3 regions of the Erythrobacter sp. S158 genome follow, and region 2 is predicted to be linked to each of the others. Evidence: predicted binding sites of a transcription regulator. Region 2 holds the regulator's gene; each other region holds the start of a gene.
What was found. Region 2 encodes LexA, which represses DNA repair genes until DNA is damaged. Its sites were predicted from a motif close to GTTCCNCNCTTGTTCT; they were not measured.

Region 1: the regulator LexA is predicted to act here: its motif matches at 956-971, upstream of recA (recombinase RecA).
Region 3: the regulator LexA is predicted to act here: its motif matches at 907-922, upstream of AC0V6T_RS07195 (recA-like protein).

Annotation. Positions count from the first base shown of each region.
Region 1 is NZ_CP200279.1:953,315-955,581, reverse strand. It holds gene recA (recombinase RecA) at 1-845, opposite strand, end outside; gene AC0V6T_RS04790 (response regulator) at 1,009-2,267, opposite strand, start outside.
Region 2 is NZ_CP200279.1:1,200,480-1,202,746, forward strand. It holds gene AC0V6T_RS05985 (ComEC/Rec2 family competence protein) at 1-684, shown strand, start outside; gene lexA (transcriptional repressor LexA) at 708-1,412, opposite strand; gene AC0V6T_RS05995 (molybdopterin molybdotransferase MoeA) at 1,627-2,267, opposite strand, start outside.
Region 3 is NZ_CP200279.1:1,441,682-1,443,948, forward strand. It holds gene AC0V6T_RS07195 (recA-like protein) at 1-872, opposite strand, end outside; gene AC0V6T_RS07200 (pyridoxamine 5'-phosphate oxidase family protein) at 1,035-1,520, shown strand; gene AC0V6T_RS07205 (sodium-dependent transporter) at 1,579-2,267, opposite strand, start outside.

The sequences.
Region 1 (2,267 bases), 250 kb from region 2:
CCGATCTTGGAGATGCCTTCGCCATACATGATGTCGAATTCGACCTGCTTGAACGGCGGGGCGACCTTGTTCTTGACCACTTTCACGCGGGTCGAGTTGCCGATCACCTCGTCGCGGTCCTTGATCTGGCCGGTGCGGCGAATGTCGAGGCGAACCGAAGCGTAGAACTTGAGCGCGTTACCGCCGGTCGTAGTTTCGGGGTTGCCGTACATGACGCCGATCTTCATCCGCAGCTGGTTGATGAAGATCACCATGCATTTGGAACGATTGATCGACCCGGTCAGCTTGCGCAGAGATTGGGACATCAGGCGCGCTTGCAGGCCGACGTGGGAATCGCCCATCTCGCCTTCGATTTCTGCGCGCGGGACAAGCGCCGCGACCGAGTCGACCACCAGCACGTCAACCGCGTTCGAGCGGACCAGCGTGTCGGTAATTTCGAGTGCCTGCTCGCCCGTGTCGGGCTGCGAGACGACCAGTTCGTCGATGTCGACGCCCAGCTTCTTCGCATAGACCGGATCAAGCGCATGCTCGGCATCGACGAAGGCCGCCGTACCGCCGGCTTTCTGAGCCTCTGCAATGCAGTGCAGTGCGAGCGTCGTCTTACCCGAGCTTTCCGGGCCATAGACTTCGATCACGCGGCCTTTGGGCAGGCCGCCAATGCCAAGAGCAATATCGAGGCCCAGCGACCCGGTCGAAATCGATTCAACCTGCATCGCCTCTTTCGAGCCGAGCTTCATCGCCGAACCCTTGCCGAAAGCGCGATCAATCTGTGCAAGAGCGGCGTCGAGCGCCTTTTGACGGTCCACGTCTTTTTCCTTCTCTACGAGCTTGAGATTGGTAGCCATCGCATGCACTCCTTCGCTTGCCTAGGGCTGATTAGCGAGTTTTAACCAGCCGGTTGGAGATGCCCGTCGAGCGCCCCCTGTTGGAGCGGATGTATACGGTTTGTTCCATAAGAACAAGAGTAGAACAAAACTTTTTTCACACGCCCTGTGAATGAGCAATAAATCAGGCGTCCTGCGCTGCCTTGGCTGCACGCATGACTTCGCCGACCTTGTCGCTGATTGCAGCGACGCTGAAAGGTTTGGGAATGAAGTGCATGTCGGGAATGTCGATATCCTTGCGCAAAGATTCTTCGGCATATCCCGACATGAAGAGCACCGGGATCTTTGGATGCGCTTTGCGGATTTCGCGCACCATGGCGGGCCCGTCCATTCCGGGCATCACGACATCGCTGACAACGAGGTCGAAATCGCCGTCACCTTCGATGGCGGCAAGCCCTTCCTCCCCGCCAGCACAAGGCGTGACCTGATATCCGGCGCGCGACAAGGCGCGTTCGGCGACGGCGCGGACCATGTCCTCGTCTTCGACCAGCAGTATCTTGCCGCCCACCGACCAATCGGAGGACGCCTCGCTCACAGGGGCCACCTGCTTGCGCGGGACCACGCCCTTGTGGACCGGGAAGTAGATCGTGAAGCGCGCTCCCTTGGGCCGCCCGCTCGCATCGGTGGCGTTGTCAGCAAAGATAAAGCCGCCCGATTGCTTGACGATCCCGTAGACGGTCGAAAGGCCGAGCCCTGTGCCCTTGCCCTGTTCCTTGGTGGTGAAGAAGGGTTCGAAAAGCTTGGGCAGGACCTCGGTCGGGATACCGCCGCCATTATCCTCCACGATAAGCACAGTGTAGTCGGCAGGCGGCAGGATTTCGGAGCCGAGCTTAACCACCTGGTTCGATTCCAGGCTGCGCGTGAGGAGCGATATCCGTCCCTGCCGCTTACCGCCCATCGCTCGCCCGTGACCGGTATTGGAATTGATCGCATCGCGCGCATTTACGGCAAGGTTCATGATGACCTGCTCAAGCTGCTGCGGGTCGGCGCGCACCGCACCGAGGTTGCGGTCATGCTGGACGTAATAGTCGATCTTCTCGCCGAGCAGCCGTTTGATCAGCGGGCTCACTTCGCTGACTACGTCAGGCAATTGCAGGATTTCAGGACGCAGGGTCTGCTGGCGCGAAAACGCGAGCAATTGCCGTGTCAGTGAGGCTGCGCGGTTGGAGTTGGCGCGGATTTGCTGGATGTCGTCATAGTCGCTGTCACCCGGCGTGTGGCGCAGCAGCATGAGGTCGCACGTCCCGATAATCGCGGTGAGCACGTTGTTGAAGTCGTGCGCAACACCGCCAGCAAGCTGGCCCACCGCCTGCATCTTGGTCGCCTGTGCAACCTGCCGCTTGAGCTGATTTTCCTCGCTGGAATCGGCAAGGCTTAGGAGCA
Region 2 (2,267 bases):
GAGCGCTCTCTCAACCTGCTCCTTTCGATAGCTCACTTCACCGCATCGCAGCCCGGAGCGGTGAAGCTGATGCCTCAGATGAGCGGTGCGACCATTGCTCTTTTCGTAGGAGGAGGCCTTTGGCTCGCTCTGTGGAGCGGTAAGGCAAGGTTGCTCGGGTTTGTGCCTGCGGCGCTTGCTACGATCCTGCTCATGACAACCCCGATACCTGACGTTCTCATCGGCCGGGAAGGAAGGCACGTTGGTATCACGATCAAGGGCGAAGATGGGAGCCGAAGTCTGCTCTCGCTCAGGGACAGCCGCTCGTCCTACTCGCGTGACAACTTGCTGGAATTGGCAAGCGTTCAGAGCGAACCCATCCCATTGGCCGAGTGGGAAGGCGCTCGCTGTTCGACCGAGTTCTGCACGATCAACCTCGAGCGTGGGGATCGCGAATGGTCGCTCCTGCTTGCGCGCAACCGTGATCTGATCGAGGAACGCGCTCTAGCCGCTGCCTGTGAGCGAGCCGATATTGTAGTTGCCGACCGATTCCTGCCGAGGTCTTGCAAGCCGCGTTGGCTCAAAGCAGATCGCAGCCTGCTTCTGCAAAGCGGTGGATTGGCACTCAACCTCAAGGGCCAGCAAATCGTTAGCGTGGCTGAAAGCCAGGGCTCACATGGATGGTGGCAAGGGGAAGGCGATTAGGCATTCCCCCGCCGACCGATCAATCAGTGATAGCGACGAAGCAAGCCTGCAAGCTTGCCCTGTACTTCGACTTCATCAGGGCCGTAGACCTGCGCGTCATAGGTCGCATTGGCCGGGTCGAGCCGGACCATTGCGCCTTCCTTGTGCAGATACTTCAGCGTTGCTTCCTCTCCGCGGACAAGCGCCACGACGATTTCGCCATCGCGCGCGGTGTTTGTCCGGCGGACGAGTGCGAAGTCCCCGTCAAAGATACCGGCTTCGATCATCGAATCTCCCGATACCTCGAGAGCATAATGCTCGCCCGGGCCAAGCAGCGCAGCGGGAACAGGCAGGGAATTCTGGCCTTCAAGCGCCTCAATCGGGGCACCGGCCGCAATTCGGCCGTGTAGCGGGATTTCGATGACGTCATTGGCTGGCTCTGGCGCCCTTGCCATAACGCTGGAGGCTGAGGCCACCGCGTCATTGGCTGCCAGTGCCGCAGGAGCAGCCTGCGAACGCGGAGAGGTGACCGCGTCTTCGGGAACTTTGATGACCTCAAGCGCGCGCGCCCTGTTGGGCAGGCGGCGGATGAAGCCGCGTTCTTCAAGAGCCGAAATCAGGCGGTGGACGCCTGACTTGCTCTTCAAGTCGAGCGCCTCTTTCATTTCCTCAAAGCTGGGCGAAATACCGGTTTCTTCGAGCCGCTGCTGGATAAAGCGGATCAGTTCATGCTGTTTTGCCGTCAACATTGGCAAGCTCCGTAAAAGCCGCATTATGAGCGCCCGGACCAGGACCGGTCCAAACGCAATGCCAAACTCGCGCACTCTCAGAGGCACCGCCCGCTAAAACGGAACAGGTGCGATACAGAGCACTAACCGCGCACCAATATGGTGAACGAATGTGGAACAAGTAGGCAACTTCGGATTTCAAGTCAAGCGGGCTAAATCCACAAAGCCAAGCATTTCAGCCATTTTCGAGGTTGTAGATGCGAAGCATCTCGCCCGGTGCGACTTCACCCGATCCGGCAGGGCGTTCGATCAGGCAATTGGCTGCGGCGAGTGAGCGGATGGCGCTGGAATCTTGCGAGGCTGCACGGCGCACGCGCTGGCCATCGAAGACACCTCGCACGAATTCGCGGCGTCCGCCGGTTGCGGGCATTGCCTCGACTGCCATCACTGTCTGCGAGGCCGGAATAGGTGCGCGCATCCCCATCGCAGCGCGTATCAAGGGCAGGGCGAAGAGGAACGCGGTCACAAAGCTCGAGACAGGATTTCCCGGCAAACCGAGAACCACTTGCGCGCCGCGCTTTGCGACCATGAGCGGCTTTCCTGGGCGAATTGCGACTTTCCAAAAGGCGATTTCCGCGCCCCATTCGCGCAGCGCGGCTTGCACAAGATCATGATCGCCGACCGAGGCCCCACCGGATGTGATCAGGATATCGCAGTCCTCAGCCTGGGCGAGGGCAGCCGCAAGCGCATCCATGTCATCGCCCACCGGGCCAATAGGTTCGCAGCGACCAACGAGCGGTTGCAGCATGGCAGCGATCATCGCTCCATTCGATGCAGGGATCTGGTTCGGGCCGCAGTTTTCGGGGTCTAAGCTCA
Region 3 (2,267 bases), 240 kb from region 2:
GCCGCCAGCGATCGACCGACAGTCGGGCGCACCAGACGGCCAGGATACGGCGGGGCGGCGTGCTCGAGTGTGCCGGGGACTTGCGAGGCGCTGCGGGCAGAGAGGCGTCCTTTGTCATAAGTGAGTGTCCATTGTCCGGGAGCATGGCTGCGCGCTCGGAAGAGCTCGGCCTGCCAGGCAGGCACACCGGGAGCGTCTGTATTCCAGAGCGGCGGCTTCGAAACGGCAGGCCGGGCCCGCCAGCGCATCCGCGCCGAGGATAGGTCCGCCTCCGCCTCGATCCGCACCAGCCACAAGGCGATGCCATGCTTTTCAGCAGCAAGGCTGAGCCTGCGCGAGGCGGTGAAATCGAGCACGCGCGGATTGCCCGCGATCTCACCGATGACGCAGGCAAGGTCGCGGCACTTGAGCCCCTCCTCCAGCGCGAACAGCGCATCTTCGGGCTTGTGAGCCTCAACATGGATCAGGCGCTCGCGAAACTCTTCCGGCAGGCCGTGAACGTAAGGCCGCCCACCCATTTGCACCGCACGCGCATCCTGAACCCACAACACGTGTCGGCGATCATCGGCCTCAGCGAGCGGGTCTTCAGGCTGCGCGGTTGCTTGCAGTGCATCGCGTGCCAGAGCCAGCGCCAGTCCTGCCCCACTTGCATCACGGGCGCTGGCGAAAATCTCGCTATGAAGCGGCTGATCGCGAAGGCCCGGTTGCCAGCGCCCTTCCCTCGCCTTCGAGATCGCCGCGATTTCCTCCGCCGACAGAGTATGAGCCGACAAGTGCGGCGCTGCGCCGCCTGCCGGGCGAACCGGAGGACGTGATGGCACGGACAGATCGCGCAGGGCTTTCGCCCCGGAAGGAAGAGCAGGACTGGTCATAGGAACATGTAAAAGACTCGCCCGAGTCTCATTTGTTCCTAATATGTTCTCATTTACCTGTCAGTGCAACGGTTTTTCGAACCGCCTGACCGCAACCGCCAACTCAAATGGAACGTTGCCCCCTGCCCGCGCATTGGATGGATAGACAAAGGAGATACAACAATGCGTTACAATCAAGGCAAAGCCGACGAACTCAAGACCCAATTCTGGAAAGCTCTGGCGGATTCGCCATTCCTGTTCCTCCAACTGGACGGACAGCCTGAAACCGCAGTCCCCATGAGCCCGCAGCTCGACAAGGACGCCGATAGCGCGATCTGGTTCTTCACCCACGCGCACAGCGACTTCAACAAGCTTGGCGCAGCGACCGCAACCTTTCAGGGCAAGGGCCACGACATGTACGCCCGCTTCAATGGCACGCTGACCCGCGAGACGAGCCAGGAGCGTTTCGACCAGTTCTGGAACAACTTCGTCGAGGCCTGGTACGAAGGCGGCAAGGACGATCCCAACATCGTCTTTCTGCGCATGGACCTGGGCGACGCCGAAATCTGGAGTGGCGATCTCGGCCTACTCAACACCGCCAAGATGGCGCTCGGCATGAACGTCCACGACGAAGCCGAGAAGGAGCACGTCGAAGAAGTCGCGCTCTAAAACCCGACCAAAACGAAGAAGGGCCGCTCCTTATCGGGCGGCCCTTTCGATTCAGAGCTTAGCCGAAGAGGCCAACATAGAGGATCACGGTCAGCACGATCGGACAAACATAGCGAACCAGCGCTCTCCACGTCTTGTGCAGCAAACCGTCCAGACCGTTCTCGCTGTCGATCAGCTTCGCATCCGCAATCCAACCGACAAAGATGCAGGTCAGGATCGCACCGATGGGCATGAACAATTTCGCCGTCACACCATCAAGCGTGTCGAAGAAGTTCGTTTCCGCAAAGATCGGGATGAAGCTGAGCGGATAGAAACCTGCCAGATCGTTGAAAGAGAGCGCCGACAGCACCCCAAGAACCGCGGCACCTGCGCCGACGATGACGGTCGCAACCGAACGCGAGATATTGAACTTCTCGAAAACGTAGGCGGTCGGTGCTTCCAGTAGCGAGACCGAGCTGGTCAGCGCAGCGAAGAACACCATCACGAAGAACGCGAGGCCAATCAGCGATCCGAACGGCATGGCCTGAAACGCGATCGGGAGCGACTGGAACATAAGGCCCGGTCCAGCGCTCGCCGAGAGACCCGCAGCAAACACGATCGGGAAAATTGCAAGGCCAGCCAGCAACGCAACGCCAGTGTCGGCGCTAGCGATGATGCCCGAGGTTTCACCCAAGTTTGTATCGCGGTTGGCATATGCGCCGTAGGTCATCATCCCGGCCACGCCGAGCGACAACGAGAAGAATGCCT